Regions from separate parts of the Hymenobacter baengnokdamensis genome, predicted to be linked through region 3. Evidence: riboswitches for the same ligand, from Rfam matches in the RefSeq annotation. Region 3 holds a riboswitch; each other region holds the start of a gene.

Region 1 (10,356 bases), 1.7 Mb from region 3:
CGGGGTAGTAACGGGCACGGCTACCGTGCAGCGCTACATCGACCCCAGCCTGAACCCAGGCCTGGGCTACCGTCACTATTCAGCGCCAGTGAGCAATACCACGGTGGCTGACCTGACGACCAGCGGCTTTACGCCCGTGGTAAACCCGACCTACAACACGTCGGCTACGCCTACGCTGGAGCGGCCTTTCCCCACGGTATATGGCTACGACCAGAGCCGACTCTCGCTCACCAACAGCTCGGCGCTCTTCGACAAGGGCTTCTTCTCGCCCAATGCCCTGAGCGACCCGCTCGCGGTGGGGCAGGGCTACACGGTCAATATTGGCGCGTCGGAGCTGGTGGACTTTATGGGTACGCTCAACAACGGCAACCTGACGCTGAACCTGGCCAGCAACCGCAGCACCTACCCCAACGATGGCGGTTGGCAGCTGCTAGGTAACCCCTACCCCTCGCCGCTCGACTACAGCCTGGTGGCCCCCGCCGACCGCCCGGGCCTTGATGCCGCCATCTATGTATTCAGCAGCACTGCCCAGTACCAGGGTCAGTACCGCAGCTACGTTAATGGCATCGGTGGCAACCCTGTGCTGCCCTCGGGCCAGGGCTTCTTTACGCGGGTAAGCAGCGGCCAGACCAGCGGCTCGCTCACTTTCCGTAATAGCCAGCGCCTGACTTCGCCCAACGGCACTACGTTCCAGCGCACTGCCGAAACCCGGCCCTTGGTGCAGCTCACCCTGAAGGGCACGAGCGGCAATGCCACGGACGATGCCTACGTGTATTTCCAGAACGGCGCTACCGATGGCTTCGACGCGCAGTATGATGCCGTGAAGCTGCCCAACACCTCCGGGCTGAATCTCTCGACCAGCATCACTGGCCAGCAGCTGGCTATTGATGGCCGCGCCGAGTTGGGTGCCAGCCAGCGCGTAGTACCCCTGGCCGTGGGCGTGCCCGCCGCAGGCAGCTACACGTTCACGGCCGCCCAGCTGCTGAACCTGACCAACGTGCCGGTGTACCTGCGCGACCTGCAAAGTGGGGCCGTGGTCGACCTGGCCCAGCAGTCGAGCTACCAGTTTACGGTAACCAACGCCACGGCCCTGATTACCGGCCGCTTCGAGCTGGTATTCTCGCCGCAGCAGGCACTGGCGACGGTGTCGGCCGCCCTGGCCCAGCAAGTTGCCTTGTACCCGAACCCGGCTAAAAAGCAGGCGTTCGTGGAGCTGCCCGTTAGCCTCGGCCGCCAGGCCGTAACGGCCACGCTGCTCGACGCCGTAGGCCGCGAAGCGCGCACGGTAGTGCTGCCCGCTCAGGGTGCTGCTCCCCATCAGCTCGACCTGACGGAACTGCCTACCGGCATCTATATGCTACGCCTAAGCACCAGTGCTGGCGTGGTAGTGAAGAAACTCGTGGTAGAATAACTCCACGGCCTGGTGGGCGGCCGGCAAGCGTCGGTTGCCCACCAGGATTCTTTGGTTTAATGTATCCAGCTTTTCACTTTCTCCTTATGCGCTACTACCTGGCTTCAGCCTTTATTCTGGTCACGCTTCTCGCTAAGGCCCAGGCCCCCGGCTCGGGTGGCCCGGCCCCTCAGGACCCCACCGCCGTGCCCCTCGATGGCGGCGCTTCACTGCTGCTGGCCTCGGGCGTGGCCTATGGCCTCAAGCGCCTGCGCGCCCGCCGCGCCCGCTAAAGCAGGCCAGCATTTATTACATAGTCTTTTTTTAATATAAAAGCCATTCAGCTGCTGTCAAAGCAGTTGGGTGGCTTTTATAGTGCGGCCCAGGTGGCCTGCCGCATGGCTCCGGCAGTAGCTGTTACCTTTGCGGTCTGCTTCTCACCAGCCTTACCCCCGCCCCTACTGCTTATGTCCAACGCCTTTTTCCGAGTTCCTACCCCCATCAACGAGCCTGTTAAAGGCTACGCCCCTGGCTCGCCCGAGCGCATCGAGCTGGTCAAAGAGCTAAAGCGCATCAAGCAGGTGGAGCGCGACATTCCGATGCACATCGGGGGCCAGGAGGTGCGCACCGGCCGCACCCTGCCCCTGGCGCCGCCCCACGACCACCGGCACGTACTGGCCCACTTTCATGAGGGCGATGCCAGCCACGTAACCCAGGCCATCAATGCTGCCCTGGCCGCCCGTCACGCCTGGGCCAGCCTGCCCTGGGAAGAGCGCGCCGCCGTTTTTCTGAAGGCCGCCGAGCTGCTGGCCGGCCCCTACCGGGCCCGTATCAACGCGGCTACCATGCTGGGCCAGAGTAAAAACGCATTCCAGGCCGAAATTGACGCGGCCTGCGAGCTGATTGACTTCCTGCGCTTTAACGTTTATTTTGCCCAGGAAATCTACCGCCAGCAGCCCGAGTCGTCGCCCGGCATGTGGAACCGCCTCGAGCACCGCCCGCTCGAAGGCTTCGTGTTTGCCCTCACCCCGTTCAACTTCACCTCCATTGCCGCCAACCTGCCCGCCTCGGCGGCCCTGATGGGCAACGTGGTGGTGTGGAAGCCCGCTTACCCGCAAATCTACTCGGCCCAGGTGCTGATGGAGTTATTTCAGGAAGCCGGCGTGCCGGCCGGCGTCATCAACCTCATTTACGTGGATGGCCCGGTAGCCGGCGACGTTATTTTTAAGCACCGCGACTTTGCCGGTATTCACTTCACGGGCTCGACCAAGGTATTCCAGACTATCTGGCAGGAAATCGGGCAGAACATTCACCTCTATAAATCTTATCCCCGCATAGTGGGTGAAACCGGCGGCAAGGACTTTATCCTGGCCCACCCCTCGGCCCATGCCAAAGCCGTGGCCACGGCCATCACGCGCGGCGCGTTTGAGTACCAGGGCCAGAAGTGCTCGGCCGCCTCGCGGGTATACCTGCCTTCCAACCTCGCTGACGAGATTCTGGGCTACGTGAAGCAGGATTTGGCTTCGATGAAAATGGGGGATGTGGAGGATTTTACCAACTTCATCAACGCCGTTATCACCGAAGCCAGCTTCGACAAGCTGGCTAAGTATATCGACGGCGCCAAAGCCAGCACCGAGGCTGAGATAATTGCCGGCGGCGGCTACGACAAGTCGAAAGGCTACTTCGTGGAGCCGACCGTTATCCTGGCCAAAGACCCCAAGTACGTGACGATGTGCGACGAGCTGTTTGGCCCCGTCGTGACGGTGCACGTGTACGACGCGGACCAGTTTGAGCAAACCCTCGACGTAGTAGACAGCACCTCGCCCTACGCGCTTACCGGGGCCGTCTTCTCGCAAGACCGCTACGCTATCGACCTGGCTACCAAGAAGCTGGTGAACGCGGCCGGCAACTTCTACATCAACGACAAGCCGACCGGCGCCGTGGTCGGTCAGCAGCCCTTCGGCGGGGCCCGGGCCTCGGGTACCAACGACAAGGCCGGCTCGCTGCTCAACCTGCAGCGCTGGGTGTCGCCCCGGGCCATCAAAGAAACCTTCAACCCGCCCACCGAATATCCTTATCCGTTTATGGGGGCCGCGCCCAAAGAAGACCTGAACCTCGACAAAGGCGGGTTTTAGCAGCGCGGGCCGGGTAGCGCGCTGCTGTCGCTAAACCAATTGGCCATCTCCGGGCTTATATTACTTGACACTCAACGGGCGGCTTCTCTAACGAGGAGCCGCCCGTTGAGTGTCAAGTAATTAGCTATTTATTTTTGTTCGTTTGGAATTTTCAAAATTCCTATTATACCTTTGCGCCATCAATTCCTCTTGCCAGAAGGATTGTTTTTATACAGAGGCGTGGAGAGATAGGCTCGACGAACCGCCGGCAACCATTGGGCATTCCCAAACGGTGCCAACCGAAGGTCAGCGCAGCTAAGCGCTGACGATATAAAAACAAGTTGCCGTGTGCTGCTCTAACAACTTCCCCTCTACGACCACCTCACTTGCTGCTTTACAGCATGGGTGTTGTTGTATGTGCCGCCCCGCCGGAATGCCGATGCGGGCTATGCGGAGCTGTTAAGGCCACTTAGCGTGGCCACAGCCGGCCGGCTATCTCACCATTCGGGTCATTAACGCACTCCCGGGCCTTGCTATGCCTGGCCGGAGCGCCCCGTTGTGCCGGCCTCGTTTTTTTCTGCGATTTCCATCGCGAAAATCCCCTCCCCTTTTACTTTATGGATGCTATTCTCCAGGCCCGGGTCGATGACCTGCGCCGGTACCTGCCCGAGCACTCGGTACCCGAAACGCTGGCCCTGCTGGCCGACCACTTTCCCGGCCGGGTGTCGTTTTCGACGTCTTTTGGCCTGGAAGACCAGCTAATCAGCCACTTTATTTTCGAGCACGAGTTGCCCATCCGGGTATTTACCCTCGATACCGGCCGCAACTTTCAGGAAACCTACTCTACCTGGAACAAGACCCTGCAGCGCTACGGCCAGCCCATTGAAGTAGTTGCGTCACAGGCCGCTAGCCTCGAAAAGATGCTGACCCGGAAAGGGCCCAACAGCTTCTACGAAAGCATCGCAAACCGTCAGGAATGCTGCCACATTCGCAAGGTGGAGCCGCTGGCCCGCGCTCTGGCCGGCCAGCAGGTGTGGATAACGGGCATCCGCGCCGAGCAGTCGGCCAACCGCCAGCATATGCACCGCGCCGAGTGGGACGCCGGCCACCAGCTCCTGAAAGTACACCCGCTGTTCGACTGGACCTGGGAGCAGGCCTGGAGCTTTGCGCAGGCCCACGGCATTCCGGTTAATCCGCTGCACCAGCAGGGCTTTGTGAGCATTGGCTGCGCGCCCTGCACCCGCGCCATTGCGCCGGGCGAAGACTTCCGGGCCGGCCGCTGGTGGTGGGAAAACGCCGACGCCAAGGAGTGCGGCCTGCACCATACGCTCGGGCACCAGGGCCTCGACCCGGTAGTGGAGCGCCTACCTGGCTAGCGCCCCTTTAGCACGCCAACCAGCTGTCGTTACAGCCCTACGCTTGCCATAACGGCAAAGTCAAACGGCAAAGTCAAACGGCAAATAAAACATTATTTATCAATGGATTACCTAGACAGGCTCGAAGCCGAAGCTATTCATATTCTGCGCGAAGTAGCCGGCCAGTTTGAGCGGCCCGCGCTGCTTTTTTCGGGGGGCAAAGACTCGATTGCCCTCACACGGCTGGCCGAAAAGGCTTTTCGGCCCGGCAAGTTCCCGTTTCCGCTGGTGCACATCGACACGGGCCACAACTTTCCGGAAATCCTCGATTTTCGGGATGAGCTGGCGGCCACCCTGGGCGAAAAGCTGCTGGTGCGCAAGGTAGCAGACACCATTCGGGAGCGCGGCCTGCGGGAGCCGGGCGGTAAATACCCCAGCCGCAACGCCTTGCAAACATATACTTTATTAGATGTTATCGAAGAGTTCGGGTTTGATGCCTGCATCGGCGGGGCGCGGCGCGACGAGGAAAAGGCCCGCGCCAAGGAGCGGATTTTCTCGGTGCGCGACGAGTTTGGACAGTGGGACCCGCGCCGCCAGCGCCCCGAGCTGTGGAACATCTACAACGGGCGCATCCAGAAGGGCGAAAACGTGCGCGTATTCCCTATTTCCAACTGGACCGAGCTGGACGTTTGGAACTACATCCAGCGCGAAAACATCAGTCTGCCAGCCATTTACTTCTCGCACGAGCGCGAGTGCGTGGTGCTGCCCAGCGGCCAGCTGCTCGGCCTGAGCGAGCACCTCAACCTCGACGATACCGACGAGATAGTGAGCCGGCGCGTACGCTTCCGCACCGTGGGCGACTCGACCTGCACCGCCGCCGTGGAAAGCGACGCGGTCACCATCGACGACATTATTCAGGACCTGCTGCTGGCCAAAGTGAGCGAGCGCGGCGCCACGCGCCTCGATGACAACCTCTCGGAAACAGGTATGGAGGACCGCAAGCGCAACGGGTATTTTTAAAATTAAATGTGAGGAATGTGGGAATGTGAAAGATATGACCAAGTAAGCCATGGGTCTTTCCCCGGCACCGGCTTCGTTTTTCAACTTTCTCAAATACCCATTTTCACACTTTCACATCTTTCACATTCAGCGCATTACCAAAATGGATATTCTTCGCTTTATCACCTGCGGCAGCGTCGATGATGGCAAGAGCACGCTCATCGGCCGCCTGCTCTACGACAGCGACTCGGTTTCGCTCGACGTGCTAGCGACGCTCGAAAAGCGCCGCGCCGGCAGCGGCGACGTCGACCTGGCCCTGCTCACCGACGGCCTCAAGGCCGAGCGCGAGCAAGGCATCACGATTGACGTGGCGCACAAGTACTTCACTACGCCGCGCCGCAAGTTTATCATCACCGACGCGCCGGGCCACGTGCAGTACACCCGCAACATGGTGACCGGGGCCAGCAACGCCGACCTGGCCATTGTGCTGGTAGATGCCCGCCAGGGCGTTATTGAGCAAACGCGCCGCCACACGCTGCTGGCTTCGCTGGTAGGCATCCGGCACTTTGTGCTGGCCGTGAACAAGATGGACCTGGTGGGCTACGAGGAAAGGGTTTTTCGGCAGATTGTGGCCGACTACCAGCTCATTGCCGGGCGCCTGCATTTGCCCGAAGTGGTAGCCATTCCGCTCAGCGCCTTGCAGGGCGACAACGTGGTGCGGCCTTCCCGACACCTGCCCTGGTACACCGGCCCGAGCCTGCTCGACCACCTGGAGCGCGTGCCGGCCGAAGCCGATGCCAACCCCCACGAACCGCGCTTTCAGGTGCAGTACGTCATCCGGCCCCAGACCGAGGAGCTGCCCGACTACCGCGCGTACGCCGGCCGCATTCAGAGCGGCCGCTACCGGGCCGGCGAGCGCGTGCGCATTTTGCCGTCGGGCCTCGAAACGGTGCTCGAAGCCATTGAGCTGAACCAGCAGGAAGTAGCCTCGGCCGAGGCCCCGCAATCGGTGGTGCTGCGCCTGCGCGACGATGTAGACGTGAGCCGGGGCGATTCTATCGTGCCGCTGAGTGCGCCGCCCGCGCTCACCCGCGAGCTGGAAGCTACGCTGTGCTGGATGGATGAGCGCCCGCTCAAAGCCGGCCGCAAGCTGCTGATTCAGCACCACGCCGCCGTGGTAAAAGCGGCCGTAACCACCATTGTTGACCGCACCAACGTGGCCACTTTCGAGCGCGTAGCCGCCGACGAGGCCCAGCTCAACGATATCGTGCGGGTGCGCCTCAGAACTGCCCGTCCGCTGGTGGCCGACACCTACCGCGACAACCGGGCCACCGGCGCCTTTATTCTGGTTGAGGAGCAAACCGGCGCGACGCTGGCCGCTGGCCTCATTACGGCTACCGACCCCGAAGCCTTCGCGGCGCCCGCCGAAAATCCGCTGGCGTTCAGTATTTAATCGTTTTTAGCTCGCCTTTTCTTATGGCTGATTACTCATCCTTTATCCCGCGCCTTACCGTTGTTGGTGCCGGCCCCGGCGACCCCGAGCTGCTTACCCTCAAGGGCGCGCGGGTGCTGGCGCAAGCCGACGTGGTGCTCTACGATGCCCTGGCCAACGCCGAGCTGCTGACCCACGCCCGGCCCACCGCCCGGCGCATCTTCGTGGGCAAGCGCCGGGGCTTCAAAGCCCTGGAGCAGGAGGAGATTAACGCCCTCATTGTGAGCGAGGCCCGCCGTTACGGACACGTAGTGCGGCTCAAGGGCGGCGACCCGTTTGTGTTTGGCCGGGGCCGCGAGGAAATGCTGTATGCCGCTGCCCACGGCCTGGCTACGGCCTACGTGCCCGGCATCAGCAGTGCCGTGGCCGCCGCCGGCCACGCGGGCATTCCGGTTACGCACCGTGGCTTAAGCGAAGGCTTTCAGGTAATTACTGCCACTACGGCTACCGGCAGCCTGGCCCCGGCCCTGGTCGAAGCAGCGCGGGGCCGCCTCACTACCATCATCCTGATGGGCCTGCACCGGCTGGCCGATATCATGACCCTCTACTCCCAGCAGGGCCAGGCCGATACGCCGGCGGCCGTGGTGCAAAATGGCACACTACCTACTGCGCAGGTAATTACGGGCACCGTGGCCACACTGGCAGCCCGCGTAGCCGGGGCGGGCCTGGGCTCTCCGGCCGTTATCGTGATTGGCGCGGTGGCCAGCCTTGCCCACGGCCAGGCAGCGCCCGCCACCCCGGCCGACTTGCGGCCGCTGCTGGCTTATGCCAGGGTGGCGTAAATCCAATAAATATACTAAATACTATATAATCCCCATGCCTTCGCTCCCTGCGCCGCTTCCCCCCGGCTTTGACGATTCTACCCTGGCTCAGCTGGCCGATGGCCTCAGCGGCTCGCAGCTGCTGTGGCTTAGCGGCTATTTCTACGGCCGGGCTACGGGCACGCCGGCCGGAGCCGGCACTACGGCAGCTACCGCCGCGCCCGCTCCGGCTGCAGTGGCCCCCACGCTCACTATTCTCTACGGCTCGCACACCGGCAATGGCGCCAAGGTGGCCCGCCAGGCCGCCGAAGCCGCCAGGCAGCGCGGCTTGGCGGCCACGGTGCAGGACATGAACGAGTACGCGCCCCGCAACCTGGCCCGCGAGCAGGTGCTGCTGCTCATTGTGAGCACCCACGGCGAGGGCGACCCGCCCGTGGCTGCCGAAGAGCTGCACCAGTTTCTGGGCAGCCCGCGCGCGCCCAAGCTACCCGACCTGTGCTACGCCGTGCTGGCGCTGGGCGACAGCAGCTACCTGCACTTTTGCCAGACCGGCCGGGATTTTGACGAGCGCCTGGCCGCGCTGGGTGCCCGGCGCCTGCTCGACCGCGTGGAGTGCGATGTGGATTATCAGGCCCGCGCCGCCGCCTGGATTGCCGATGCGCTGGATAAAATTTCGGCGGAATTAACCCCGGTGTCCAGCCCGGCCGCCGTTATCCACACGCCTGAAAATCCGGCCTACACCCGCGAGCACCCGTGGTCGGCGCCGGTGCTGGCCAGCATTCAGCTTAATGGCCGCGGCTCGACCAAGGAAACCTACCATATGGAGCTCGACCTGGCCAGCTCGGGCCTGACCTACGAGCCCGGCGATGCCCTGGCCGTGCTGGCTACCAACGAAGACCCACTGGTGGAGGAAGTACTCCGCGCGGCCCGCCTCAGCGATACCGCGCTGGTGGCCCTCAGCGGCGAAGAGCTGCCACTGGCCGCCGCGCTGGCCAGCCGCCGCGAGCTAAGCGTGCTCACCCGCGACGTGATTGAGCGCTATGCGCTACTTGCCCCGCACCATGCCGCCCTGCGCGAGCTGGCTACCGATGCCCAGCGCCTCCAGCCCTACCTCTACGGCCGCGACGTGGCCGACCTGCTGAGTGAGTTCCCGGTTGATAACCTTACCGCTCAGGTGCTGATTGAGACCCTGCGCCCGCTGCCCAGCCGGGCCTACTCCATCGCCAGCAGCCTGCTTGCCCATCCCGACGAGGTGCATCTGACCGTGGGGGCCGTGCGCTACGAGGCCCACGGCCGCCGTAAGCACGGTGTTTGCTCATCGTATCTGGCCGACCGCATTGCCGTGGGCGAAACCGCCCGGGTATTTGTGGAGCACAACGAATACTTCAAGCTGCCCACCGACCCGGCTACCGATATCATCATGCTGGGGGCCGGCACCGGCATCGCGCCTTTCCGGGGCTTTGTGGAAGAGCGGGTGGAGCTGGGCGCCACCGGCCGCAACTGGCTGCTATTCGGCAACCCGCACTTTACCACCGACTTCCTCTACCAGACCGAGTGGCTGCAACACCTCAAGCGCGGCGGGCTGGCCCGGCTCGATGTGGCCTTCTCGCGCGACCAGGCGGCTAAAGTGTACGTGCAGGACCGCCTGCTCGAAAACAGCCGCGAAGTTTTTGGCTGGCTCGAAGGCGGGGCCAAGCTCTACGTCTGCGGCGACAAGGTGCGCCTGGGCAGTGCCGTGCAGGATGCCCTCACCGAAGTGGTACGCCGCGAGGCCGACCTGCCTCAGGATGAAGCCATTGCCTATGTGCGCAACCTCCGCAAGCAGCGCCGCTACCTCGAAGACGTGTATTAGCAGCTGCCCTACTCGCAAAGAGCGTCGGGCCGGACTTCACCCGGCCTGACAACCTTTTACTTACTCACCTCCTGTCGCCTTCGCCTTTCTCCATGCGTCACCTTTCCATTTTCACCACTATGCAGCTGGCTGATTCCAGTATGCGGGCCCGATGTCGGACTAACGACGGCTTGTACGCCGCCTCCCACCCGCCTCCGAACTGCTTACATTCAAGAAATTGCATATTACATGAAACCCTACTACCCCACGATTTTCCTGTTTTTCCTGCTGCTACTGGCTAGTATCAGCGCTGTGTTCGCCCAAACTGAAGTTATTGCCATCAGTGGCGTGGTGCAGGAAAAAGGCAGCGGCCAACTGCTTCCCGGCGTGAGTGTCAGCATTAAAGGCACCAGT
Region 2 (10,356 bases), 2.2 Mb from region 3:
TGGATGCCGTAGGTTTCCTGTCCCGGCAGCTGGTAAGCCGCTACTGCTACCTCGGGGGTGCCGGCGATGATACGGTACCCGGCCGGCAGTGTCTTAATCGTATCGCCGTGCGACATCCAGACCTGCGTATCCAGGTGCAGGCCGCGTAGCAGCGGCGACGCCTCGTTGAGGCTGGTAAGCCGCGCCCGGCCGTATTCGCGGATGGTCGCGGGCAGCACTTCGCCGCCGCCCTGCTGGGCCAGCAGCTGCGCGCCGTAGCAGATGCCCAGCACCGGCACCCGGCCCAGAATCCCGCTCAGGTCGGGGTTGGGCGAGTCGGCGTCGCGCACCGAGCAGGGCGAGCCGGAAAGAATGACGCCCCGCAGGTCGCCGGCGCTAATGCGCTCGGCCAGCTGAGAGGCGTGGGTATAGGGGTGAATTTCGCAGAAGACGTGCAGCTCGCGAATGCGCCGGGCAATGAGCTGGGTGTACTGCGAGCCGAAGTCAAGAATGAGAATTTGCTGCATAAGACCGCAGATTTAACGGATTTAACGGATTGCGTGGATACGCCTGCTTCGCAGGCTGATTACGCTGATGAGCTGACGTTTCTTTAGTGCTCGGGCAGCTTGGTCAGGATAGCAGTAGCTTTTCCAACCGGGCTGGGTGAAAGAGGCTGCAAAATTACCCCCATTTTACCCTCAATGGCACGGCCAGCCCAGCTTTTTCTTGCCACGTAACAGACCTCAGGAATTATTTTTACCCACTAAATCCCTAATAGACAAGCCAGTCAGCCTGCCGTAGGCAGGCGTATCCGCGAAATCTGTTTAATCCGTTAAATCTGCGGTCTATCTTTGCACCGGCGAGTCAGAACGACCAGCTCCTGCTGAACTCCCCCAGGGCCGGAAGGCAGCAAGGGTAGGTGGTTGAGCGGTGCGATTTTGGCTCGCTTTTTTTTGTCTTTTCCTCTGGTTTCCAGCCGGCCCTGAGCCGCGTTTTGTCTGCCGTGTTTAGGTAGCCAGCGCGTAGCTTTGGGCCGGCTTTTTTATAAGCTGCCTATCTTACTAAACCGCTTGTTCTTGCGAGCACCGCGAAGCAAGGACAAGCGGTTTTACCAGACATCTACCAAATGAAGTTCTTCATTGATACGGCCAACCTGGCCGAAATTCAGGAAGCCGTTGACCTCGGCGTGCTTGACGGCGTAACTACCAACCCCTCGCTGATGGCCAAAGAAGGCATCCGGGGTACCGACGCGGTGATGGCGCACTACCGCGCTATCTGCGACATAGTGGACGGCGACGTGTCGGCCGAGGTCATTGCTACCGACTACGAGGGCATTATCCGGGAGGGCGAGGCCCTGGCCGAGCTGCACCCCAACATCGTAGTAAAAGTGCCCATGATTAAGGAAGGCGTAAAAGCCATCAAATACTTCAGCGACAAGGGTATCCGGACCAACTGCACGCTCATTTTCTCGGCCGGGCAGGCCCTGCTGGCTGCCAAAGCCGGGGCTACCTACGTATCGCCCTTCGTAGGCCGCCTCGATGACATCGGGGCCGACGGCCTGGGCCTGGTTGCCCAGATTATCGAGATTTTTGCCAACTACGGCTACGCCACCGAAGTGCTGGCTGCCAGCGTGCGCCACGTACCGCACCTCATTCAGTGCGCCGAGCTGGGCGCCGACGTAGTTACCTGCCCGCTCAATGTTATCACCGGCCTGCTCAACCACCCGCTGACCGATAAAGGGCTGGCCACTTTCCTGGCCGACCATAAGAAAGTAAACTCGTAGTTTTAATGTGGCAAATGTGGAAGAGGGGAGAATGTAGAAAAATGGCTATGCCAGGTGTAGTCAGCATTTTCAGCTTGCATTAACACATTTCCACATCTTCCACATTTACCACATTCTTTCAGTGTACATCATCAAAGTAAAGGGCAAGGCCAAAATTCCGGACTACATCCAGCTGCGCGATGAGAGCTTCGTGCTGATTGCCTATTTCCGGGCCGACCGGCCGCTCAAAGACCTGCACCGCTACGGACTGGAAGGGCAGGAGGTACCACTGGCATCCGTTATAGCGGAGCTGGAGTTTGGCAAGCTTCGCAAGCTGGAGCTGTAATTGATTAATTGCTATAAGTATATTATTTCATATTTAGCAAGAGAAAAAAATAGAAAGATTTAATAGTTCATATGCTGCTCATGAGTTTGGTTATTGCTTTGATTATGCTTGACCACGTTCCGTAGTAAGAGCTTATTCTGCGGAGAGGGTCAGGCTAATACGTTAACCAGATACCTGTAAAAAGTATGAAAAAGCCCCCTTTCTTACTGTTGGCGTTTCTCTTTTGTGCCTGCTTGGCGCAGGCGCAAATACCAGGCACTGCCAGCCGGCAAGACAGTGCCATCAAACTCAACGTAGCTGGGTATGGACGGTACTCAAGAGCATTCTATACAGTTAATAATGAGCCAGTTACCAACGCTACTATTAAACGGCTGTTAAAATCGTATCCAAAATCTGCTGTTGAGCTGCGTAAGTACCACGCCCAGCAGCGATTAGCGATTGGGTTGTTGCCCCTATTTCTGGCTGGTATAATTATAGGTGGTGTGCAGTCGGATAAACACCCGTACGACCCAGGCTCCCGGTTTAGCAAGGCGCCGGTTCCCTATTCAATTGGGCTGAGCGCTTGGCTGGGGAGTATTATTATTGCGGTAAGCAATGCGCATTATGGCAAAGCCATTGAGGCTTATAATAGTAAGTTTAAAAATTAAGTAGCGATGGCTTATATACTTCCCACTAACTAACTTTGAAACTTGACCGAGCCGATAATTGAGCTGCACGGAGCCACCATTACGCAGGAAGAGCGGGCGGTGCTGGAAAATGTATCGTTTGAGCTGGGCAAAAGCGAATTTGCTTACCTGGTAGGGCGTACCGGGTCGGGCAAATCATCTATTTTAAAAACGCTATATGCTGACCTGCCGCTGCTAGTGGGTAGCGGTACTGTGGCGGGCTTCGACCTGGCGAGCCTGCCAGCGGGCAAAGTGCCTTACCTGCGCCGCCGGCTGGGTATCGTGTTCCAGGATTTTCAGCTGCTGAGCGACCGTACAGTGAGTGAAAATCTGTTGTTTGTGCTAAATGCAACTGGTTGGAAGGGCAAGGCTCGCAAGCAGCAGCGCGTGCAGGAGGTGCTCACGCAAGTGGGGCTGAGCGGCGTGGGTGCCCGCATGCCGCACCGCCTCTCGGGTGGCGAGCAGCAGCGCGTGGTGATTGCGCGCGCCCTGCTCAACGAGCCCGTGCTGCTGCTGGCCGATGAGCCCACGGGCAACCTCGACCCCGAAGTGGCCGACGGCATCATGGAGCTGTTTCGGGAAATCAACCACGCCGGCACGGCGATATTGATGGCGACGCACAATTTTCAGCTGCTCGAAAAATACCCGCACCGGGTGCTGACGTGCAAAGATGGGGCGCTGCTGGATTCGGGCCGGCGCTAGCATACTCGTCGCTACCGATGCTGGCCGGCTTATCTATTCTGATTCCCGTTTACAACCGCAGCGTTAAGGTGCTGGTCGAGAGTTTGCTGCGGCAAGCTCCGGGCTGGCTCGGAGGCTTTGAAATCGTGCTGCTTGATGATGGCTCGGCCGCCGAATTTCAGCGCCAAAACCGACTGCTGGCGCAGCTGCCGAGCGTGCGCTACGAAGAGCTGCCTGCCAATGTAGGCCGCGCTGCCATTCGCAATCGCCTGGCCGTCCGCGCCCGCCAGGAGTGGCTGCTGCTGCTCGACAACGACAGCCTGCTGCCCGCCGGGGCGCCGTTTCTGGCGCGTTATGCCCAGGCTGTGCAGGACCAGCGCGGGGCCGGCCTTTTTATTGGTGGCACTACTTACGAAGCCACGCCCCCCGCCGACCCGGCGCTGCAGCTGCGCTGGCTCTACGGCCGCGCCCGCGAGATGCGCCCGGCGGCCGCGAGGCAGCGTGACCCCGGCGGGCAGCTGACTATTAATAATGCCCTGATAAAGCGGCAATTGCTATATCGATTTCCGCTTGATGAGCGGCTGAGCGGCTATGGCCACGAAGACACCCGCTTTGGTCTGGCGCTGGCGCAAGCCGGCGTAGTCGTGCAGCACCTCGATAACCCCGTGCTGCACGATGGCCTGGAGTCGGCCACGGTTTTTCTGGAAAAAAGCCGGCAGGCGGTGCATAATCTGGCGCAGGTGCTCCGCACCGATGGACTGGGCGCCGACACGCGCCTGGCGCGCACCGCCCGCCGGCTGCGCCGGCTGGGGCTGGCGCGTGCCGCGCTGGCCGCCCTGGCTAAGCTGGAGCCGGCTTTGCAGCGCAATTTACTGTCGCCCCGGCCCGATTTGCGCGCCCTCGACGCCTTGAAGCTGCGCTGGCTGCTGCAAGAGCTGGGTTAGCTGGCCGGTGCCAGTATCTTTGGTCTTCGGCGAATCCTTAAAAACAGCTAGCTTGCCTGAGTTACTACCCATTCATTTGCTCGATTTGGCCGCCGAGCATGCCCCTTACCAACCCGAGCTGGATGCGGCCTGGCAGGCAGTGCTGCGCGAAGCGGCGTTTATTCAGGGTCCGGCCGTGGGGCAGTTTGCCGCCGAGCTGGGCGCCTACCTGGGCAATGCCCACGTGGTGCCCTGCGCCAACGGCACCGATGCCCTGACCCTGGCCCTCATGGCGCTGGAACTGCCGCCCGGCACCGAAGTTATCGTACCGGCGTTCACCTACGTGGCTACGCTGGAGGCTGCCGCCCTGCTGGGGCTACGGCCGGTATTGGTTGATGTGTTGCCCGATACGTTCAACATAGACCCCGCAGCGGTGCGGGCCGCGCTTACGCCGCGTACCGGGGCCGTGGTAGCGGTGCATCTATTCGGGCAATGCGCTGATTTAGAAGAATTAAACGCTATCTGCCAGGAATCGGGCGTGGCCCTTGTCGAAGACAATGCCCAGGCGCTGGGTGCCACGTTTACCTTCGCCGGCGGCGAAACCCGCTACGCCGGTACGGTAGGTGAGGTAGGCACGACCTCCTTCTTCCCGAGCAAAAACCTGGGTTGCCTGGGTGATGGCGGTGCGCTTCTTACCCGCGATGCGGGCCGCGCTGCTCTACTCAAACAGCTGGCCAATCACGGCCAGAGCCGGAAATACTATCATCAGCGCATTGGCCTCAACTCGCGCCTCGATACCCTGCAAGCCGCCCTGCTACGCGTGAAGCTGCGGCACCTGCCCGCCGCCCAGGCCGCCCGCCAGGCCATAGCCGCCCGCTACGACGCGGCGCTCGGCGGTATTATCGGCCTACAGCTACCAGCCCGCGACGCGCGCAGTAGCCACGTTTTTCACCAGTACACGATTAAAATGACTGGAGCCGACCGCCGCGACGCTCTGCAAGTGCATCTGCAACAGCGCAGTATAGCTAGTGCGGTTTATTACCCATTACCGGTGCATCAGCAGCCAGCTTATACTTATTTGTACTATAAGCTGGGTCAGTTTCCGGTGGCGGAGAACTTATGCGGGCAGGCTTTGTCGCTGCCCGTGCATCCGTGCCTGACGCTGAATCAGCAGGAATACATTATTGCCAGCCTGCATACATTCTTTGATGTTTGATTCAGTCTTGTGAGCGACTACCTATCTCCCGTACGCTTCGTTATCTGCGGCGTGGGCCACATCGGCCGGCGGCACGCAGCTTTAGTAGCGCGCCATGACGGAGCGGTGCTAGCGGCCCTCATAGACGTGCGCGAGGACTTGCGCGCCGGTCTGGCGGCCGAATTCCCCGGCGTACCATTCTACTCTTCACTCCAAGAATACCTGCAAAGCGGACCCGCCGCCGACGTGCTCACCGTAGCTACGCCCAATGGCCTGCACGCCCCGCAAGCCATTGCCGCCCTCCGGCACGGCCTGCACGTCGTTGTTGAAAAACCCATTGCGCTCCATAAAACGGACGCCGAAAGTATTGTGCATACGGCTTTGCAAACCGGCCGCCTGGTGTTTGGGGTGATGCAAAACCGCTACTCGCCGCCCGCCGCCTGGCTCAAGCAGGTGGTAGGAGAGGGCCGGCTGGGTCAGGTGTTTCTGGTGCAGCTCAACTGCTTCTGGAACCGTGATGCCCGCTATTATCAGGCCGGCGGCTGGAAGGGCACGCAGGCGCTCGATGGAGGCACGCTTTTCACGCAGTTCAGTCACTTCGTAGATTTGCTTTATTGGGTGTTTGGTGATATTACCAACATTTCGGCCCGCTTCCGCGACTTCACGCACCAGGGAATTACCGAGTTTGAGGACAGCGGCCTGGTCACCTTCGACCTTGTGCGCGGCGGCAGCGGCACGCTCAGCTACAGCACCGCCGTGTGGGACCGCAATCTGGAAAGCTCCCTGACGGTGGTAGCCGAGCGCGGGGCGCTGAGAATCGGCGGCCAGTATATGGATAAAGTTGACTATTGCCACTTGCAAGGGTACGCCATGCCCGCGCTGCCGCCGACCAATCCATCCAACGACTATGGCCCGTACCAGGGCTCGGCGGCCAACCACGTGCAGGTGATTGAAAACGTGGTCGCTACCGTGCAAAAGCGCAGCTTTGCCACCACCAACGCGCTCGAAGGCCTGAAAGTGGTGGAAATAATCGAGCGGATTTACGCCCTGCGTTGAAAGAATGTCTATTGCCCAGACTCCTCAAGCTGCTAGTTGGCGCCGGCTGCTGCGCCGCGTGTGGCCCTGGCGGCGCTGGCTGCTGGGTGGGCTGCTGGCCTTATTACTACTGCCTTATGTGGCGCTGTGCCTGTATAGCCAGCCTTATTGGGACGACTACGACTACGCGGCGCTGGCGCGGCGCGTGGGGCAGTGGCCCGCCCAGCGCTACCTGTATATGCATTTCACGGGCCGCTATTTCACCCTGCTGCTCACGCGGCTTAATCCGCTTGCGTATGGCTGGCTGCCTGGGTTTAAGTGGTTGTCTTTGGGCTGGCTGGGTGCTACGCTTGTGGTGCAGGCCCTGGCGCTGCGGGTGTTGGCGCGGCAGCGCCTGAGTTGGCGCGCGGCGGCCGGCTGGTCGGGGGCGCTGGTATTGGCGCAGCTCTACGTGATGCCCAGCCCATACGGGGCATTCTACTGGTTTTCGAGTGCCGTAGTGTATCAGGTGCCGGTTATTCTGGCGATGCTGTTTCCGGTGGCGGCCCTGCAGGCAGGGCGTGCGCCGCATTTCGCCGGGCGGGCCGCCTGGTACGCCGTGGCCGCGCTGGCCCTGCTGGGCATGGTAGGGAGTAACGAGCTGGCGTTGCTGCTGGCGGCCTGGTTTCTGGGCTGGTGCTGCTGGCTTAGCTACCGCCGCGCCAGCTACCCGGCCCTTCGCCGCTGGCTGGGGCTGGCGGCCGTGGCGCTGGCGGGCGCGCTGGTAGTGGTGCTGGCCCCCGGCAATGCTATTCGCTTACAGCACGAAAACCCCGGCCTGGCTATTCCGCTCTACAAGGTTGCCGGCCGGGCTCTGGCCCAAACACTGCTTTTCCTCACCGAGCCCCGGCAACTCACGGCGCTGCTGGTACTGCCCGTATTGCTGGCCCAACCGGCATATCGCTACCGGCACCTGCGCCCCGCCGGCCTGCGGCTGTCGGCAGGTCAGGGCGTGCTGTTTGTGCTCGGGGGGCTAGGGCTGCAAATGCTGTTTCTGAGCTTCACGGCCTGGGGCTACCCGGCCGCTCGCACGCTTAATTTTTTGTGGTTTAGTTTGTTGGCCAGCTGGCTGTTGGTAGGGTGGGCCACGCTGCCGGCCGAAGGGCCGCGCCGGCCTGGCCCGCTGCTGCGCCGCCTGCGGCTCCCGGTGCTGCTCTATGCGGCGCTGCTGGCGGGCGGCGGTACCGAGCGTGCGGCCTGGCGCGAATTACTCGAAAATGCCCCCGCCTGGCAGCGCCAGCAAGCGGCGCGCACGGCGGCTATCGAAGCGGCAAAGCAGGCCGGTGCCCGCGAGGTGAGCGTGGAGCCGTTACGCGGCATTCATCCCCAGAATGTGCTCATTATCGGTGAAACGCTCAGCCCGGATGCCCGCGCCCGCTACAACCAGGACGCCGCCCGGTGGTACGGCCTCGACTCCCTGCGGCTCAGCCGGCCGGGCCTAGAGCCAGCCAATGTGAACCTGCATTAGCCAAACTTGTAGCTACCTTTGCCCTGTCAAGTCTGGCTTACGGCCCTGCTTGTTTTTATACCGAGGCGCTGAGAGATAGGCTCTGCGACGCGCCGGCAACCCCCGCCCCGTGGCGGAACGGTGCCAACCGAACGGCGGCCAAACTATGGTCGCCCCTATAAAAGCCCGTGGCCTTTTCTGTTTTGCGTTCTGGTTCCTGCTGCTCAACTTTTGGCGTATCGCTGTGCGCTGCCCGGCCCATCACAGGCGGTTGTTGTTGTTGAGTAGTGTAAGCGTAAGCTTGTCAAAAAGCCGGTTTTAACTTTTTAGTGGGTTGACTACGACCGGCCGGGCGCGACTGCGTTGCGGCGGGCGGGTCTGTTTAAACGCAAAATATAGATTTTGCGCTATGTTATGATGCTGAAAAAATCTCTGGAGCTGCTGCGGCAGGAAGCCGCCGAATCGGGCACGGGTACGCTGAAGCGCAGTCTGAACGGCGTGAGCCTCATTGCCCTGGGTATCGGGGTTATTATCGGAGCGGGGCTGTTTTCGCTCACCGGCATTGCGGCGGCCAACAACGCGGGGCCGGCCGTTACGCTTTCCTTTATCGTGGCGGCCGTGGGCTGCGCCTTCTCGGCGCTGTGCTACGCCGAGTTTGCCGCGCTGGTGCCCGTGGCGGGCTCGGCCTACACCTATTCCTACGCCACGATGGGCGAATTATTTGCCTGGATTATCGGCTGGGACCTCGTGCTCGAATACTCGGTGGGGGCCGCCACGGTCGCCATCAGCTGGTCGCAATACCTGCTCAAGTTTCTGGGGAAATACGGCCTGCACCTGCCTGCCCAGCTGGTGCTGTCGCCCTTCGAAACGGCTACCCTGGCCAACGGCTCGGTGGTGCACGGCTACGCCAACTTTCCGGCCATGTTTATCGTGCTGGCTATCACGGCTATCGTGGTGCGCGGCACCAAGGGCTCGGCGTGGTTTAATGCGCTGGTAGTGGCGCTGAAGGTGGCGGTGGTGCTGGTTTTTATCGCTTTAGGCTGGAAATACATTGACCCCGCCAACTACCATCCCTACATCCCGGCCAACACCGGCAAGTTTGGCGAGTTTGGTCTGAGCGGCATCTTGCGCGGGGCCGGGGTTATCTTCTTCGTGTTCATTGGGTTCGACATCGTAGCCACCATGGCGCAGGAAACGAAAAATCCGCAGCGCAATATGCCCATCGGCATTATCGGCTCGCTGCTGGTGTGTACCGTCCTGTTTGTGCTGTTCGGACACGTACTCACGGGCCTGGCCAATTACACCGAATTTAAAAACAGCGCCGCGCCCGTGGCCATCGCCATCGACAAAACCCCCTACGCCTGGCTGACTTCAGCCGTGATTCTGGCCATTCTGGTGGGCTACACGTCGGTAATTCTGGTTGATTTGCTGGGGCAGTCGCGGGTATTTTTCTCCATGTCGAAAGATGGGCTGCTGCCGCCCGTCTTCTCGCGGGTGCATCCCACGTTTCGCACGCCCATGCATTCAAGTCTGCTCTTAGGCTTGTTTATCAGCTTGTTTGCGGGCTTTGTTCCTATCTCAGTGGTGGGTGAGATGACGAGTATCGGCACGCTGCTGGCCTTCGTAATGGTGTGCCTGGGCGTCATCATCATGCGCCGCACCAACCCCGATGCCCCGCGCAGCTTCCGCACGCCGTGGGTGCCGCTGGTGCCCCTTCTGGGCATCGCCACCTGCGTGCTCATGATGGTGTCATTACCCTGGGAAACCTGGCTGCGACTAATTGTGTGGCTGGCAATTGGATTGGCCATCTACTACGGCTACGGCCGCAAGCATAGCAAATTGCGCCGGCAAGCCGCCCACAACGAGTAGCCGGCCGCTATTCCGTAAACACTTTTCGGCCTCCCGCGCTTATAAAGAAGCCGCTTCGGTAACTTACCGGAGCGGCTTTTTTGCTACCTATAAAAATGCCGCTGACAGCGCCGCATATCGACCGCATTATTGAGATGGCGTGGGAAGACCGCACGCCTTTTGAGGCAATAGCCGCGCAGTTTGGCCTCGGCGAAGGGGAAGTAATCCGGCTAATGCGCCGGGAGCTGAAGCCGGCTTCCTGGCGTTTGTGGCGGGCCCGCGTGCAAGGCCGGGCAACTAAGCACCGGGCTAAGAGCCTGGTCGATGATGCGCGCTTTAAGTCAAATCTGCAGCGGGTAATTTCGAAAAATAAAATTTCGAAGCGCCCGTAATGGCATGACAGTCAGGCAAGCCCCTCGGTTTCTAAAAAAATAAC
Region 3 (10,356 bases):
ACTGCCGAGCCGAAGCCGCCTTGCAGGCAGCCATCTTCCACCGTTACAATGGCGCGGTAGCGGCGGGCCACGGCCAGCAGCATTTCCTCATCGAGCGGCTTGCAGAAGCGCAGGTCGTAGTGGCCCGCGCTGAGGCCTTCGGCGGCCAGCGCCTCGGTGGCCTTCACGGCATAGTTGCCGATGTGGCCGATGCTGAGGATGGCCACGCCGCCCGCCTCGCCTTCGCGCACCACGCGGCCCGTGCCGATGGCCACCCGCTGCAAGGGCGTGCGCCACTCGGGCATTACCCCTTCGCCACGCGGGTAGCGAATGCTGAACGGGCCGGCATTTTCGGGCAGTTGGGCCGTGTACATCAGGTTGCGCAGCTCCTGCTCATTCATGGGAGCCGACACCACGATGTTAGGGATGCAGCGCAGGTAAGCCAGGTCGTAGCAGCCGTGGTGGGTGGGGCCGTCGGCGCCGGCAAAGCCGGCGCGGTCGAGGCAGAACACCACGTGCAGATTTTGCAGCGCCACGTCGTGCACCACTTGGTCGTAGCCGCGCTGCATAAACGACGAGTAGATGTTGCAGAACGGCACCAGGCCCTGCGTAGCCAGGCCGGCCGAGAACGTCACGGCGTGCTGCTCGGCAATGCCCACGTCGAAGGCGCGCTCGGGCATGGCCGCCATCATAATGTTCAAGGACGAGCCGCTGGGCATGGCCGGCGTCACGCCCATTAGCTTATCGTTGGCCTGGGCCAGCTCGACGAGGGTATGACCGAACACGTCCTGGTACTTCGGTGGCTGGGGCTTATCAGGGGTTTTACTATATATTTCGCCCGTAATTTTATCAAACAAGCCCGGCGCGTGCCACAGCGTCTGGTCTTTCTCGGCCAGCGCGTAGCCTTTGCCCTTCACCGTTACGCAGTGCAGCAGCTTGGGGCCGGGAATACTTTTGAGGTCGTTGAGTACGGCTACCAGGTGCTGCACGTCGTGCCCGTCCACGGGCCCGAAGTAGCGGAAGTTCAGCGCCTCAAACAGGTTGCTTTGCTTGAGCAGCGTAGCCTTCATGGCGGCTTCTACCTTGCGGGCAATCTGCTGGGGGTTGGGGCCAAACTTGCTGAGCTTGCCCAGCACGTTCCAGAGCTCGTCGCGCACTTTGTTGTAGGTGCGCGAGGTCGTGATGTCGGTAAGATACTCCTTGAGCGCGCCCACGTTGGGGTCGATGCTCATGCAGTTGTCGTTGAGCACCACAATCATGTTGTTGCGAATAGCTCCAGCCTGGTTGAGCGCCTCAAAGCTCATGCCGGCCGTCATGGCGCCATCACCAATCACGGCAATGTGCTGGCGGTCAAACTCCTTTTTATAATCGGAAGCCACCGCCATGCCCAGCGCCGCCCCGATGCTGGTGCTGCTGTGGCCCACCCCAAAGGCGTCGTACTGGCTTTCCGACATTTTCGGGAAGCCCGACATGCCCCCGTAGCGGCGGTTGGTAGGAAAGCGGTCGCGCCGGCCGGTCAGGATTTTGTGGCCGTAGGCCTGGTGGCCCACGTCCCACACCAGCTGGTCGTAGGGGGTGTTAAAAACGTAGTGCAGGGCCACCGTGAGCTCGACCACGCCGAGCGAGGCGCCGAAGTGCCCGCCGTAGATGCTCACCGTGTCGATGATAAAGTCGCGCAGCTCGGTGCTTACCTGCACTAACTGCTCGGGGGCGAGCTTTTTAAGGTCGTCGGGCGAGGATATCGCCGCCAGGAGCGGGCCGGGTTCAATTATCATCGGGGCAGGCAGAAGAGAGAGCGCAGTAGCTAACCGCTAAGCAGGCTAAAAGATTGGCCCGCCGCCCCCAAAGGTACGACAAGGGTGCGCGGGCGGTTCTTACGGACCGACCTTTGCGCCAGCCTTTGGTCGGGATAATACTCGTTCTCGTCGGCGAATCAACAAAAACCGGCTGCCAGGTGCAACCATTTCTGGTTAATTACGCACTTTGGCCGTTATGAATTTTATGAGCAAGAATACGCTACCCACAGCTGGGTTCCTTACCGCTGTTTTATTAGCCAGCCCCTTGCTGGGCTACAGCCAGGCCGGCGGCCGGCCGGCCACAACGGCCGCCGCGCGCAGCACGGCGGGCCGGCTCTCGGGCACCGTAACCGATGCTGCTACGGGCAAGCCGGTATCGTACGCCACCGTGAATGTAATCAACCCCACCACCAATAGCCCCGTGAACGGTGGCGTGGCGGGCGACGATGGCAAGTTTGTCCTGCCCGTGCCGGCCGGTACCTACCGCGTGGAGGTAAGCTTTATCGGCTACCAGACGCAGGTCCGCAACAACATAGTGGTTCCGGCCAGCGGGGGCAACGTGGCCCTGGGCACGGTAGCGATGGCCGCTGCGGCCCAAAAGCTGGGCGAAGTAGTGGTAACCGGCAAAAAGCCGCTCATTGAGGAGCGCGTAGACCGTACCATCTACAACGCTGATGTGGACAAAACTACCGCCGGCGGCGATGCCACCGATGTGCTCAAGCGCGTGCCGCTGCTGAGCGTGGACCTGGATGGCAACGTGAGCCTGCGCGGCTCAAGCAATATTCGGGTACTGATTAATAACAAGCCCTCGACCATCGCGGCCAGCAGCGTGGCCGACGCGCTGAAGCAGATTCCGGCCGACCAGATTCAGACCGTGGAGGTGATTACCTCGCCCTCGGCCAAATACGATGCCGAAGGCTCGGGCGGCATTATCAACATCGTTACGAAGAGTGACAACCTGCGAGGCGGCTCGCTGGGCATCAATACCAGCGCGGGCATGCGGGCCAGCAACCTGGGCCTGAACGGCAACTACCGCAACGGCAAGTTTGGCGTCTCGCTGGGCGGCTTTGGGCGCACCAGCTACAATCAGCCGGGCAGCTTCGAGAACACTCAGAATAGCATCAGCCTGACCAATGGCGACCGCACCACGGTGGAGCAGTCGGCCGATACCCGGCGCCGCGATGCCTTTGGGCGCTACACGCTGGGGCTGACCTACGACTTCGATAAGCATAACTCGCTGGCCGGCTCGCTGGCCTACGGCGTGCGCAACTCCGACAACTACCAGGATGGGTTGCTGAGCCGCATTGGCACTAACGGCGGCTCGCTGACCGCCAACTCGCTGCGCGATGTGGTTTCGACCAATCAGTCGAACACCATTGATGCTAGCCTCAACTTTACCCACACCTACCAAACCGAGCAGCGCGAGCTGAGTATACTGACACTGTTTAGCCGCAACAATCAGACGAACAACTTCACCAACAGCGTATTTGACCCCAGCGACCTGTCGAAAGGCAAGTATCTCGGCCAGCTGGGCAACGACAACAACAGCTACAACCAGGAATCCACCGCCCAGCTCGACTACCAGACGCCCACCGTCAAAAATCAGCTGCTGGAGCTCGGAGCCAAGGACATCGTCCGGCGCGTGAGCAGCGACTACAGCTACTTCTACGACCCGTCGTTGCAGCCACCTGCCGGCAGTGCCTCGCTCAACAACTCGTTTCTCTACCGCCAGAACATAACGGCCGCCTACGCCACCTACACCATCGGGCTGCCTAAAGGCTTTACCCTGAAACCGGGCGCGCGCTTCGAGTACACGACCATTTCGGCCGACTTTACCAATAACAAAGGCGTGCTCACCAACACTGCTATTCCCAACTACGGGGTGCTGGTGCCGAGCGTCAACTTTTCGCGCAAGCTGGAAAACGGCAACGTGCTGAAGCTGTCGTACAACCGCCGTATTCAGCGGCCATCGCTGCAGTTCCTCAACCCCAACGTGCAGGCCAGCAACCCGCTCAACGCCTCGGCCGGTAACCCCACGCTGCGGCCCGAGTACACCAACAACTACGAGCTGGGCTACAGCACCACCGTAAAGCAGAAGGTGAATCTGAACCTGACGGCCTTCATGCGCAATACCACCGGCGCTATCCAAACCGTGCGGGTGCCCCTGCCCGACTCACTCAACCCCAACCACATCCAGGGCGCGCTGCTAAGCACTTTCCGCAATGCGGGCACCGAAAACGCTTATGGCGGCAGCTTCTTCGCGGGGGCCAACTCGGGCAAGCTCTCGCTCAATGCCAGCACGGATGTATACTATGCCGTGCTGCGCAACAACGATGAAAGCAAGCTCTATAACTCCAGCAACCAGGGCTTTGTGATAAATGCCCGGGCCTTCGGCTCCTACGACCTGGGCAACAGCTATTCGCTGCAGCTCTTTGGCTTTTACCGGGGCCAGCAGGTGCAGCTCCAGGGCTACCAGAGCGGCTTTGGTATCTATAGCCTGAGCTTGCAGAAGAGCTTTGCCGAGAAGCGGGGCAGCATCGGCTTCGGGGCGGAGAACTTCTTCACCGGCCAGATTCGCATCCACACCGACGTTTCGACGCCTTATGTCGACAGCTACGAGTACAACGGCACGAACGTGCCCATCAACGGCCCGGTGCTGACCCAGAACAGCACCAACGTTATTCATAACCTGAACTTTAAAATTAACTTCAGCTACCGCATTGGCAAGCTGACGGCCGGCGACACCGGGCGCCGCGGCAAGGGCGTCAACAACGACGACCTGAAAGAAGGCGGCGATACGGGTGGTGGCCTGGGCGGCGACCTGGGCGGCGTCGGCGCTGGTGGTGCTGGTGGTGCCGGCGGCCAGGGAGGCGGCCGGCCAAACGGCCAGGGTAGCGGACGCCCCGGTGGTTATCCGGGCGCCGGGCAGCGGCCCGGCGGCGGGGGCCGTCCGGCCAGCGCTACCGACTCCACGCGCCGCACCATTCCGGCCGACTCGCTCCAGCAGTTGCGTAACCAGGCGGCCTACCCGGCGGGCACTACCGGCCGCCCGGCTTCCGCCGCGCCCGGCGCTACAACTCCGGCCAGCCCTGGCCTGCCCGCTACCCAGCAGCCCGCCGACAGCTCGGCCGTGAAGCCCCGCACGCCGGCCGCCGCGCCCGTCAACAGCACGCCGGCCAATGCGCCCTCGCCGGGCACTACCTCGCCGGGCGGCATCACCCCGGCGGGTAGTCCAGGCGGGCGCCCGTAGCCGGCCACTTGCTTTAATGCTCTGATTAAAAAGCCCTGCCGCAGCACTTGCGGCAGGGCTTTTTCAGGAGCCGGCAAGCGGGCCGGGCAAGCGGCAGTATTTTTGCCCGACCTTTCCCTGCCTATGCTGCCAGCCTCGCCTACTCCGCCCCCAGCCCATGCCCGCCAGGAAGCCGACTTAATGCGGCAGCTTCGGCCGTCGCGCATTGTGCTGCCGGCGCTGATTGGGCTGAGCGTAGTAGCCTTTCTGTTTTGGCGCTCCTACAAGCCCGGCGACCTCGCCCCGCTGCTTCATGCCAAATGGCAATGGCTCTTTATCACGCTGCTGGTGCTCTGGGCCCGCGACCTGGGGTATATATATAGAATACGCAGCATCTCGGAGCGCGAGCTAAGCTGGCGGCAGGCCTTTTCGGTAATTGTAGTCTGGGAGTTTGCCTCCTGCGTGCTGCCTTCGGCCGCGGGCGGCACGGCGGCCGCGCCGGTCATTCTCACCCGCGAAGGCATTCCGCTGGGCAAAGCGCTGGCCTACACCATCGTAACGGCTTTCCTCGATAACCTCTACTATGTCCTGATGGTGCCCCTGGTGGTGTGGCTCGCCGCCGATGGCCTGTACCCGCACGGCCTGCAGTCGGCATTTGTGCAAACGCTACGGGTACTATTCATTTTCAGCTATGTAGCCGTGTCGGCCTACGCGGGCCTGCTTCTTTACGCCTTGTTTGTGAATCCGCATTCGGTGCGGCGGTTGCTGGTGCGGCTTACTTCCCTGCGGTTCATCCGGCGGTTTCGGCGGCTGGCTTACCGCCAGGGGCAGGAAATGGTTAATGCCTCGGCCCAGCTGCGCGATGCGGGCGCGGCCTACTGGTGGCGGGCCTGCCTGAGCACGGCTTTTGTGTGGACGGCCCGCTACGCCGTTATCGGCTGCCTCATCGCCGCTTTCGCCCCCATGACTACCGGCACCTTTCTGTTCATCTTCGCCCGCAACATCACCTACAAAGTTATTCTGCTGCTGGCCATTACGCCGGGAGGCGCGGGCATTGCCGAAGGCGCATTTCCGACGTTCTTCGGCCGCTTTATGGGCACGGCTGCCATGACGAGCTTCCTGGTGCTGCTCTACCGCATCGTGACGTACTACTTCTACCTGGCGCTGGGTGTGGCCTACCTGCCCCGCTGGCTCGCTGGCCGGGGCCATAAAAAAGGCCCCGCCCCGATAACGGAGCGAGGCCAATAGGCGGGCATAAGCCCTTCGTAATCAGCCAGTACGTGCTACTTTGCTTTCAGCATCAGCTTGGCCCCGCTGGTGCCTACCAGCGTCAGCTTGCTGTCGGTCAGGGTTTCTACGTTAAACGTGTTGCTGGTAGGGCTGCCCTCAGGAGTGAGGGTAATGGTTTTGGCGGCCTGGTCGAATGTGTACTTGCCGCTTTGCGTGCCGGCATACGTGCCATTCGAGGCAAAGCTTATCTCCATGTCCTGGGCAGCGGCATCCTGCTTCACTTTATCGCCGGCGGCATCGGTCTGCTTGTCGGTTACCCACACTTTGCTGCTTGAGCCGTAGAGCATGCTCACGCCCTCCACTTTGCCTTTATCGCTGCCACAAGACGAAACCATAACTAGCAAAGCCAGCACACTCAGCAGCGAGGCAAAATAAGACCGGAAAGAAACGGGTGAAAGATTCATGAGAAAAGGGGAAAGGGTGTGAAGAAAAGCGGCGTTGGTATGGCTGTGCTTACGCATCCTTATTTTTTTAGTTATCCGTGGTAACCCTATCAGTCCGCCGCCGTAAAAAGCTCACCAAGGCACCCTGCCCGCCTGGGCATTCTGTTCTCTTTCACACTCATTTAACTGCACTTGTCGCATGGGCCTGCTCGATTTTTTAAATAATGAGGGTGACAAAAAGCCCGCTGCCCCCGCGCAGCCGGCTGCTGGCACCGGCGCTGGTACCGACTTTTTCGGTAACAACGCGGCTGGGGTTACCCCTGCCGCTGCGGGCACTACCTACACGGTTGTAAGCGGCGACTCGCTCTCCAAGATTGCTAAAAACCACTACGGCGATGCCGCCAAGTGGCACCAGATATACGAGGCCAATCAGGCCATCATCGGCAGTAACCCCGACCACATTGAAGTGGGCCAGGAGTTAACCCTACCTAGTATCTAGGTACTTTTTGCAGAAAAAAGGTGAGAAAAGCCACTCCAGCATTGGGGTGGCCTTTTTGTTTATAAACGACCCCGGTCTTCCCGGCCCTGTTTCGGATGTTCGCCGGCTTTTCAGAATTATTCCGCAGCTTTCAGCAAAAAAATTTGCGCAACCGGTCGCTGCCCCTATCTTTGCGCTTACCAAACCGGTACTCCCCCGCAGCAGGCGGGGCAGTTATTGTAAGTTTTATACAGAAGCGGCGAGAGATTAGGCTCCCTGACCCGCTGGCAACCTTCACTAGCTGAAAGGTGCCAATTCCTACCCCGGCAGCTGCCACGCAGCCCGGGGGGCTATAAATCGAGTACCATGCCACACGCATTCTCCTCCGCTGTCTTCCCCGCTTCCGGCACTTTCGTGCGCGGCCGCGGCCACCGTTCCCCTTCTGCTTTGGCCGGCTCTGGCAGCCCCGCCCGGCGAATGCGAATGTGCTGTTGTTGCCAAGGCTAAGCCTTTCGGCCCGGCACTCCCTTTCCTTCTTCGCGGGTACTAATTACTGCGGGCCGTGCGTGAGCAGGCCGGCACCGGGGCGCGCTGCGCCACACACCGTTAGTTATGCGCCTCATAATCAGCTTTTTGATTACGGAAGAAGTTTTCCGAAAGTAGTAGCCAGGCTTTCTCTACCTGATTTCCAGCTTACTCACTTTTTAATTTCTTCCCCCTCATGGCTACGCAGAAACTGCATTTCGACACCCTTCAGCTGCACGCCGGGCAGCAGCCCGACCCCACCACTGGCTCGCGGGCAGTGCCCCTGTACCAGACTACCAGCTACGTGTTTAAGAACGCCGAGCACGGTGCCAACCTGTTTGCCCTGAAGGAGTTTGGCAACATCTACACCCGCTTGATGAACCCTACTACCGACGTATTCGAGCAGCGCATTGCGGCGCTCGAAGGCGGCGTGGCGGCGCTGGCCGTGGGCTCGGGGCAGGCAGCACAGTTTATTGCCCTCAACAACATTCTCCAGGCCGGCGACAACCTGGTTTCCAGCTCGTTCCTCTACGGGGGCAGCTACAACCAGTTTAAGGTGGCTTTCAAGCGCCTGGGCATTGAGACGCGCTTTGCCGACGGCGACGACGCCGACAGCCTGGAAGCACTCATTGATGAGAAAACGCGCGCTATCTATGTCGAAACTATTGGCAACCCCAGCTTCAGTGTGCCTGATTTTGAGCGCATTGCAGCCGTGGCCAAAAAGCACGACCTGCCGCTGGTAGTTGATAATACCTTTGGGGCGGGCGGCTACCTGTTCCGGCCCCTTGAGCACGGCGCCCACATTGTGGTAGAGTCGGCCACGAAGTGGATTGGCGGGCATGGCACCAGCATTGGGGGCGTGATTGTGGACGGCGGCACCTACGACTTCGGCAACGGCAAGTACCCGCAGTTTACCGAGCCCAGCGAAGGCTACCACGGCCTGGTTTTCAACGATGTGTTCGGTAAAAACGGACCGTTTGGCAATATTGCCTTCATCATTCGCGCCCGCGTGGAAGGCCTGCGCGACTTCGGCCCGGCTATTAGTCCGTTCAACTCCTTTTTGCTGCTGCAAGGCGTCGAAACCCTGAGCCTGCGCGTGGAGCGCACCGTAGAAAACGCCCTGAAAGTGGCGCAGTGGCTGGAGCAGCACCCACAGGTGGCCAGCGTCAACTACCCTGGCTTGCCCAGCAGCCCGCACCATAAAAACGCGGCCAAATACCTGAAGCGGGGCTTCGGCGGCGTGCTGTCGTTTGCGCTGCACGGCAGCAAGGAAACTGCCTCTGCGCTTATCGACAACCTAAAGATTATCAGCCACCTGGCCAACGTTGGCGATGCCAAGACGCTCATCATTCAGCCTTCGGCTACCACCCACCAGCAGCTGAGTGAGCAGGAGCAGCTGGCCTCGGGCGTGACGCCGACGCTGCTGCGCCTATCGGTCGGCATCGAGCACTTCGAAGATATTCGGGCCGACCTGGAGCAGGCCATAGCCGCCGCTACCAAGGCCGCCCCGCAGGGCGAGGCCGACGAAGCCGCCGCTGTTCCGGAAGCGGTAGCCGAGCACGCCCAGCCGCTGGAGGTGTAGCCCGAGTTGCTGGCCCGCAGTGGGCACGGAGGCTTCTGAAAAAGTCCCCGTGCCCGCTGCGGGCTACGTTATTTTGTTAGTATATGAAAAATAATATATTATTACTACCGGACCCTTTCCCTCTGGAAAGCGGCGCGACGCTGGCCGGCGCTCGGGTAGCCTACCGCACCTGGGGCCAGCTCAACGCGGCCCGCGACAACGTGGTGTGGGTGTGCCACGCCCTTACGGCCAACGCCGACGTGCTGGACTGGTGGGCCGGCCTATTCGGAGCAGGCTGTTTTTTTGACCCGGCTAACTGGTTTATCGTGTGTGCCAACGTGCTGGGCTCGTGCTATGGCAGCACTGGCCCCCTCAGCCCCGACCCCGCTACCGGCGCCCCGCGCTACGAGGAGTTTCCTTTGCTCACCATCCGCGACCTGGCCGCCGCGCATGAGGCGCTGCGCCAACACCTGGGGCTGGCCCGGATTCATACGCTCATCGGTGGCTCGCTGGGCGGGCAGCAGGCGCTGGAATGGGCCGTTGCGCAGCCCGAGGAGATGCAGCACCTGGCCGTTATCGCTACCAATGCCCGGCACTCGGCTTGGGGCATTGCCTTCAACGAAGCACAGCGGCTGGCCATCGAAGCCGACCCTACGTACCTGGCGCACGCTGAGCAGGGCGGTAGCGCGGGCCTGCGCGCAGCCCGCGCTACCGCCCTGCTCAGCTACCGTGGCTACGAGGCGTACAGGGCCACCCAAACCGATGAGGCCGACGACCCTCGCCTGCGCGACTACCGCGCCAGCAGCTACCAGCGCTACCAGGGCGATAAGCTCGTGGCCCGCTTCGATGCGTATAGCTACGTCGCCCTTAGCCGGGCCATGGATACGCACCACCTAGGCCGCCAGCGCGGTAGCGTGGCCGCCGCGCTGGCCCGCATCCGGGCGCGCACGCTGGTTTTGGGGATTACATCCGATGTGCTGTTTCCGCTTAGTGAGCAGCGCGAGCTGGCAGCCGGTATTACCGGGGCCACCTACGGCGAGTTGGACTCTGGCTACGGGCACGACGGCTTCTTACTGGAAGTCAACCAGATAGCCCAGCATCTGGAACACTTCTAT

The links. A riboswitch is a leader RNA that binds a small molecule or an ion and turns the genes downstream of it on or off. The one in region 3 is predicted to bind S-adenosylmethionine.
Region 1: another riboswitch for S-adenosylmethionine. It lies ahead of F6X24_RS17520 (phosphoadenylyl-sulfate reductase); the one in region 3 lies ahead of F6X24_RS05715 (O-acetylhomoserine aminocarboxypropyltransferase/cysteine synthase family protein).
Region 2: another riboswitch for S-adenosylmethionine. It lies ahead of F6X24_RS15320 (amino acid permease); the one in region 3 lies ahead of F6X24_RS05715 (O-acetylhomoserine aminocarboxypropyltransferase/cysteine synthase family protein).

What each region holds. Positions count from the first base shown of each region.
Region 1 covers NZ_CP044285.1:4,110,644-4,120,999, forward strand. Annotated here, with positions in the region: gene F6X24_RS17505 (Ig-like domain-containing protein) at 1-1,411, shown strand, start outside; gene F6X24_RS17510 (PID-CTERM protein-sorting domain-containing protein) at 1,498-1,683, shown strand; gene pruA (L-glutamate gamma-semialdehyde dehydrogenase) at 1,858-3,525, shown strand; SAM riboswitch class I at 3,730-3,841, shown strand; gene F6X24_RS17520 (phosphoadenylyl-sulfate reductase) at 4,122-4,880, shown strand; gene cysD (sulfate adenylyltransferase subunit CysD) at 4,983-5,879, shown strand; gene F6X24_RS17530 (sulfate adenylyltransferase subunit 1) at 5,929-7,311, shown strand; gene cobA (uroporphyrinogen-III C-methyltransferase) at 7,335-8,132, shown strand; gene F6X24_RS17540 (assimilatory sulfite reductase (NADPH) flavoprotein subunit) at 8,167-9,963, shown strand; gene F6X24_RS17545 (TonB-dependent receptor) at 10,192-10,356, shown strand, end outside.
Region 2 covers NZ_CP044285.1:3,573,435-3,583,790, reverse strand. Annotated here, with positions in the region: gene guaA (glutamine-hydrolyzing GMP synthase) at 1-506, opposite strand, end outside; RNA gene ffs (signal recognition particle sRNA small type) at 836-932, shown strand; gene fsa (fructose-6-phosphate aldolase) at 1,106-1,762, shown strand; gene F6X24_RS15355 (fructose-6-phosphate aldolase) at 1,884-2,087, shown strand; gene F6X24_RS15350 (hypothetical protein) at 2,273-2,734, shown strand; gene F6X24_RS15345 (cell division ATP-binding protein FtsE) at 2,777-3,454, shown strand; gene F6X24_RS15340 (glycosyltransferase family 2 protein) at 3,472-4,377, shown strand; gene F6X24_RS15335 (DegT/DnrJ/EryC1/StrS family aminotransferase) at 4,430-5,572, shown strand; gene F6X24_RS15330 (Gfo/Idh/MocA family protein) at 5,582-6,607, shown strand; gene F6X24_RS15325 (DUF6056 family protein) at 6,612-8,093, shown strand; SAM riboswitch class I at 8,146-8,257, shown strand; gene F6X24_RS15320 (amino acid permease) at 8,490-9,941, shown strand; gene F6X24_RS15315 (TIGR03643 family protein) at 10,037-10,312, shown strand.
Region 3 covers NZ_CP044285.1:1,342,102-1,352,457, reverse strand. Annotated here, with positions in the region: gene dxs (1-deoxy-D-xylulose-5-phosphate synthase) at 1-1,754, opposite strand, end outside; gene F6X24_RS05735 (TonB-dependent receptor domain-containing protein) at 1,981-5,025, shown strand; gene F6X24_RS05730 (lysylphosphatidylglycerol synthase transmembrane domain-containing protein) at 5,128-6,252, shown strand; gene F6X24_RS05725 (copper resistance protein NlpE) at 6,288-6,698, opposite strand; gene F6X24_RS05720 (LysM peptidoglycan-binding domain-containing protein) at 6,877-7,176, shown strand; SAM riboswitch class I at 7,399-7,514, shown strand; gene F6X24_RS05715 (O-acetylhomoserine aminocarboxypropyltransferase/cysteine synthase family protein) at 7,877-9,262, shown strand; gene metX (homoserine O-acetyltransferase MetX) at 9,346-10,356, shown strand, end outside.